DNA from 3 places in the Gordonia sp. w5E2 genome. Region 1 is predicted to be linked to each of the others. Evidence: predicted binding sites of a transcription regulator. Region 1 holds the regulator's gene; each other region holds the start of a gene.
The links. Region 1 encodes LexA, which represses DNA repair genes until DNA is damaged. Its sites were predicted from a motif close to CGAACANNTGTTCG; they were not measured.

Region 1 (2,204 bases):
GACCACCGTGGCGCGGTGAACTCGGGGACGCGTCGTCGATGCAGGTCGCGGCGTTGCAGATCGGGTGGTCGGCGGTGTTGCCGCGGATGCACTCGACGTGCTGGGAATCGTGCGGGTCACCGGGTTGGTCATCAAGCTGGTCATCGCTACCTCCAATGGTCGATCAAGCGTTCGATGAACTGATGTTCGAGTTCTACCAGAGGGGTCCGACAAAGTCCTGCGACACGTCGAACAAATGTTTGATGTTGTCAGTGGCCTCCGCTACTGTCGGCGCCAGACGATGGAAGAAAGACGCACCCCACCCCGCTTCACAGCAGCACCCGGTTCACAACAGCACCCGCTTCACACATCAGGAAGGACGGAACCGATGACAGAGAAGTCACGACGCGGCCCGTCGTCGCCCAAGGGCAACGGTCGCAGCGTCGAAGGCAAGAAGAGTGGAGGCGGCGAGGAGGCACCGATCCATCCGGCCGTCGCCGAGGCAACACTCACCGATCGCCAGCGTGGCGTCCTCGATGTGATCCGAAAGTCGGTGCGCGAGCGTGGATATCCGCCGAGCATCCGAGAGATCGGCGACGCCGTCGGCCTCACGTCCACGTCATCGGTCGCACACCAGTTGCGCACCCTCGAGCGCAAGGGCCTGTTGAAGCGCGACGCCAACCGTCCGCGGGCGGTCAACGTCTCCGAGGCTCCCGATGCACATCACTCCGATGCCATCAACGGAGATCTCCCGACCCCCACGTTCGTTCCGGTACTCGGCCGTATCGCGGCGGGCGGTCCGATTCTCGCTGAGGAGGCGGTCGAAGACGTCTTCCCGCTTCCGCGTGAGCTCGTCGGTGAGGGCTCGTTGTTCCTGCTCCGCGTCGTCGGCGAATCGATGATCGACGCCGCGATCTGCGACGGCGACTGGGTTGTCGTGCGTCAGCAGAATGTCGCCGACAACGGCGACATCGTCGCAGCGATGATCGACGGCGAGGCGACGGTGAAGACCTTCAAGCGCAAAGACGGCCACGTCTGGCTGATGCCGCACAATCCGCTCTTCGATCCGATCCCCGGAGACGACGCCGCCATCCTCGGCAAAGTCGTCACGGTGATGCGACGGGTCTGATGCGCCGAACGGGCCCCGCAGGTCGTTGACCAGCGGGGTCTGTGTCAGCCGTCGAGTTGCTCGGCGGCTGCGCGTCGGGCGAGTGCCGGACTCGAGGTGGCAAGTGCGGCAGCGGCGGCAGCCCGGCACTGCTCCATCGTCACCGTCGACAGCTTTGCTCCGACTGCGGGCGTCGCCGCCGGAGCCGCCGACAGCGAGGTGACTCCGAGCCCGACGAGCACACATGCGAGCGACGGGTCGGCCGCGGCCTCGCCACAGACTCCGACGGGTTTGCCCTGCTGGGCGCCGGCGGTCGCAACCTGCGAGATGAGTGCGAGCACCGCCGGTTGCCACGGGTCGGTGAGTTCGGCGAGTTCTGCCGACATCCGGTCGGCGGCCATCGTGTACTGGGTGAGGTCGTTGGTTCCGATCGACACGAAGTCGACCTCGGCCAGAATCGCCGGCGCCAGGATCGCCGCTGCCGGGATCTCGATCATCACGCCTGCCGTCAGACCACGCTGACGGACGAGTTCGGCGAACTGTGCGGCCTCCGCGGCCGTGGCGATCATCGGTGCCATGACCCACGGCGTCGTGCCGGACTCCTCTGCCGCGCGCGCAATCGCGTCGAGCTGAGTTCGCACGATGTCGGGGTGGTCGTCGCCGATGCGGTTGCCGCGTACGCCGAGTGCGGGATTCGCCTCGTCCGGGTGCTCGATGAAGGCCAGCGGCTTGTCCGAACCGGCGTCGAGCGTTCTGATGACGACTTTTTGGCCCGCGAACGCCTCGAACACGTCGCGGTACAGCCGCGTCTGCTCGTCCACATCGGGCTCATCCGCCCTGTCGAGAAACGCCAACTCGGTGCGGAACAGCCCGATGCCCTCGACTGGCGCATCGGCAGCGCTGCGCGCGGAGACGCCGTCGGCAACATTCGCGAGGATGGCGACGGCGGTGCCGTCGGCAGTCCGGCCGGGGCCACGCCACGCAGCAACAAGCGCGGCCTCCGCAACGCTGCGCTCGACGAGTTCACGCGCCTCGGCCCCCTCTGGTTCGACGGTGATCGACCCCGCGCCTCCGTCGAGCAAAACCATTGTGCCGCTGGTGATCTCACTAAGTCGCG
Region 2 (2,204 bases), 900 kb from region 1:
CAAGCCGCCGTCTGCCCAGTCTTTGGCGGCGTGATGCATCTGCACCCTGCTCGCAGGTTGGTTGCAGCCGGGGGCGGAACACATCTTTCCGCCGGGTGAGGCGAATGAGGCGAGTCGTTGTCCGAGTGACGCGATCCGCTTCGACCGCCCCAGGTAGAGCGGGATGCTGGTGTGGTCGCCGAACACCGCCAAATACTGGCTAGCTCCGGTAGAGGCGGCCATCTCGATGACATCTTGGATGGGCAGCAGTGTTCCGGATGTGGTTTGTGCGATCCCTGCCTGTGCTTCCAACTCGTGCAGGCTGGTGGTGACGATGACCTGGATCGGCAACCCGCGGTGGGTGTTGCCCAACATTCCTGATTCAAGTACTTGCTGCAGGAGTGCGGAGAAGGCGTCGTGGTTGCGTTGTGCGGGTGAGCGTTGATCACGTACGGCGGCGGCCGCGACCTGTTCCGCATTCGCGGTGGTGATCGGTCCGACCGGTGACTCCGGGTCGTCCGGGTTGTTCATGCCGGGTTTGGCCCACGCATCGAGCACTGTGTCGAGGCGGGCGCGGGCGATCGGATCGAGATCGGCGGTCAACCGCGACATGAGTTGTGCGTTCTGCCGGTTCACCCACAGGCGGCGTCGACGTTTGCGGTCCTTCGAGGTGGTCAGCGTCCCATCCGGATCCAGATGGGCAAGTAGCCGCGAACCGAGGTTGGTGATTTCGGCGGGCGTGAATTGGACCGCGTAGCCGGCCATCTGTGCTTCGGCGGCAGCTTTCGTCTCGGCCGACACCTCACCGGGGATCGCTTCGAGCACCTCGAGCACCGCACGCACGTGCGCACCGGCGACCCGGCCTTCCACGACGTAGCCGGCCAGGGTGGGACACGACGGTGGCAGTCGGTCACCGCAGATCGTGGTGAACGAGCCGGTCGCGGCGATCACCCGATGCCGCGCCGCTGGATCACCAATGTGCAGACCATGCGCCATGAAGTTACGAACATCGCGGAAACCCAGGGCGCGGGGCAGATCCCGGTCGGAGGCCTCCACAATCAAGCGATCCGTCACCGCGCCCGCAGTCCGCAGCGCCAGGCGTTCGGCCTCCACAGTGGCTTCCACCAGCGCCGCATCGGACACCAACGACACATCGACGGCCGCCAACTCATCCAACACCGCGGCAAGGCGTGACAGTTTTTCCGCCACCACCGCATCCGCAGAACCCACCGCAGCCGAGGCCAAAACAGACGATCCCAAAGCTGAAGGTGCGCCACCGTTTTCGCTGTTGTTGCGATTGCTGCTGCTGTTCACGTGCCGCCACCCCCGCTCCACGTCATGTCGAATATGTGTTCTACATTACCCGACAATACCGACAGCGTCGAGGAAATCTCGAACACAAGATCGAATCTGTGGAGACTCGTCGTAACGGACAATCCCGAGCGCGCGCAGCCGCTCTTCTACCGAACCCCTCCCCTTCCCGATGACCCCCTGCCCGATGCGCCCTTCGCTGCATACTTCCGCCGGAAACGTCCGACGCGCCCCTCGGTGTCGACGACGCGTGCGGTGCCCGTCCACAGCGGATGCGACGCGCTCGTGATGTCGACGATGATCAGCGGATAGTGTTGTCCGTCATGCCATTCCACGGTCTGCGTCGACGTCGAGGTCGACCGGGTGAGGAACTGCGTGCCGGTCGCGGCGTCGCGGAAGACGACCGGGTGGTAGTCGGGATGGATGCCAGATTTCATGGGAGATCCCCTTTCTCGGAATCGTTGCGTTGTTGATCGGGGTCGAGACCGTCAGTGATGGAGAGCAATCCGGACCCGGGAGGCGTGCTGTCGGCGCACGGGTCCTCGTGCCGGGTGCCGAACGGGTCGTCGTACTCGTGCCAGGCATCCGACCCCTCCGCCATTTCGACGTCGGTGAGCGTGGCGGCGTTCAATGCCTCGACAATCTCGGTGACGTCCGCGCGGTGCGCCAGGATCGCCAGCGCGTTGTGACGGTCACCGAATACCTCGTCCCACCGAAGCGCCGCCATCGCGAGGCGCGTCTCCTCGACGTCGGCGCGTTCGTCGGCCGACATCGCCGCGACCCACTGTCCGGCCTCCTCGACCCGTAGCGCCCCGCCGGCGGACTCCAGCCAGAACACGTCGTCGAATCGCGTCGCCAGCCAGATTCGGCCGCGGGAGCAGATCACGCCGTCGAGCAGGTGGTCGAGGGCGTCG
Region 3 (2,204 bases), 730 kb from region 1:
AATACTGGCTCGCCCCGGTGGAGGCGGCCATTTCGATCACATCGCTGATCGGGAGCAGTGTTCCGGACGTGGTCTGTGCGATCCCTGCCTGCTCTTCGAGTTCCTGCAGGCTGGTGGTGACGATCACCTGGATCGGTAATCCGCGATGGGTGTTGCCGAGCATCCCTGATTCAAGTACTTGCTGCAGGAGTGCGGAGAACGCGTCGTGGTTGCGTTGCGCGGGTGAGCGTTCATCACGTAGCGCCGCGGCCGCGACCTGTTCAGCATTCGCCATGGTGATCGGCCCGACCGGCGACTCCGGGTCGTCCGGGTTGTTCATGCCCGGTTTAGCCCACGCATCGAGCACCGTGTCGAGCCGGGCGCGGGCGATCGGATCCAAATCGGCAGTCAACCGCGACATCAACTGAGCGTTCTGCCGGTTCACCCACAGGCGACGTCGACGTTTACGGTCCTTCGAGGTGGTCAGCGTCCCATCCGGATCCAGGTGCGCCAACAATCGTGAACCCAAATTGGTGATCTCGGCAGGGGTGAATTGGACCGCGTAGCCGGCCATCTGTGCTTCGGCCGCCGCTTTCGTCTCGGCCGACACCTCACCGGGGATCGCCTCCAAAACCTCCAACACCGCCCGCACGTGCGCGCCCGCGACCCGACCCTCCGCCACATAGCCGGCCAACGTTGGGCATGCGGGTGGTAGTCGGTCGCCGCAGATCGTGGTGAACGAGCCGGTCGCCGCGATCACCCGATGCCGCGCGGCGGGGTCACCGATGTGCAGACCCTGCCCAATGAAATTGCGGATGTCGCGGAAACCCGACGCGCGGGGTAGGTCGCGGTCGGAGGCCTCCACAATCAAGCGATCGGTGACCGCACCCGCGGTCCGCAACGCCAACCGTTCTGCCTCAACGGTGGCTTCGACCAGCGCGGCATCGGATACCAGCGACACATCGACGGCAGCCAACTCATCCAGCACCGCGGCAAGCCGTGACAGCTTTTCCGCCACCACCGCATCCGCCGATCCCACCGCAGCAGTCGCCAAAGCCAAAGGTGCACGGCCATTCTCGCTGTTGTTGCGATTGCTGTTGCTGTTCACGTGCCGCCACCCCCGCCCCGCGTCGTGTCGAATATGTGTTCTACATTACCCGACAATACCGACACCGTCCAGGAATAATCGAAGAAACTTTCGACGGATCGTGATCGGGTCACCGAGGCTGGATGACTATGCGACTGCCTCCGCGCCTTACTGCCGCGTTGGTCCTGACAGACCGCATTCGGAAACCGGTGGTGCCGCCACATATCCTGGACACATCAACCCGACCGATCAGGAGACACCCATGCTCGCCCGAACCGACCTGCGCGGTAGCTCGCCGACGCTCGCTGAGCTGCGTCGCGCGTTGCCCCGTGGGGGCACCGACGTCAACGCCGTGCTGGATACGGTGACGCCGGTGGTGCATGCGATCGCCGATCGCGGCGTCGAGGCAGCACTCGAGTACGGCGAGAAGTTCGACGGCGTTCGTCCGTCGAGTGTTCGGGTTCCCGCCGATGTGATCGCGGATGCCCTGGCGAAACTCGATCCGGCCGTCGCTGATGCGCTGCGTGAGTCGATCACTCGCGCTCGGCTCGTCCATGCCGATCAGCGTCGTACGACGTCGCGCACACAGGTCGTCGACGGGGGAGCCGTCAGCGAAAAGTGGATTCCCGTCAGGCGTGTTGGCCTGTACGTACCCGGCGGCAATGCTGTCTACCCGTCGTCGGTCATCATGAACGTCGTTCCCGCGCAGGAGGCGGGCGTCGGGTCGCTCGTCGTTGCGTCGCCCCCGCAGAAGGACTTCGGCGGTTGGCCACACCCGACCATCCTCGCCGCGTGCGCTCTTCTCGGCGTCGACGAGGTCTGGGCCGTCGGTGGCGCGCAAGGCGTCGCGCTCCTTACCTATGGCGGTACGGATACCGACGGTGCGGTCCTCGACCCGGTCGACCTCATCACCGGTCCCGGCAACATCTACGTCACGGCAGCCAAGCGCCTGTGTCGCGGACTCGTCGGCATCGATGCCGAGGCCGGTCCCACCGAGATCGCCATCCTCGCCGACGATTCGGCAAACCCGGCCTTCGTCGCCGCAGACCTCATCAGCCAGGCCGAGCACGACGTCCTCGCGGCGTCGGTGCTCGTGACCGACAGCGTCGCCCTGGCCGACGCCGTCGACGCAGAACTC

Region 2: RND64_RS05830 (HNH endonuclease signature motif containing protein) is a predicted target of LexA. The motif match lies at 1,322-1,335, and genes of this name have one in related genera.
Region 3: RND64_RS12980 (HNH endonuclease signature motif containing protein) is a predicted target of LexA. The motif match lies at 1,116-1,129, and genes of this name have one in related genera.

The regions. Positions count from the first base shown of each region.
Region 1 is NZ_CP144213.1:2,159,328-2,161,531, reverse strand. It holds gene RND64_RS09860 (LysM peptidoglycan-binding domain-containing protein) at 1-144, opposite strand, end outside; gene lexA (transcriptional repressor LexA) at 461-1,108, shown strand; gene ptsP (phosphoenolpyruvate--protein phosphotransferase) at 1,153-2,204, opposite strand, start outside.
Region 2 is NZ_CP144213.1:1,262,125-1,264,328, reverse strand. It holds gene RND64_RS05830 (HNH endonuclease signature motif containing protein) at 1-1,293, opposite strand, end outside; gene RND64_RS05825 (type B 50S ribosomal protein L31) at 1,440-1,727, opposite strand; gene mrf (ribosome hibernation factor-recruiting GTPase MRF) at 1,724-2,204, opposite strand, start outside.
Region 3 is NZ_CP144213.1:2,884,773-2,886,976, reverse strand. It holds gene RND64_RS12980 (HNH endonuclease signature motif containing protein) at 1-1,087, opposite strand, end outside; gene hisD (histidinol dehydrogenase) at 1,329-2,204, shown strand, end outside.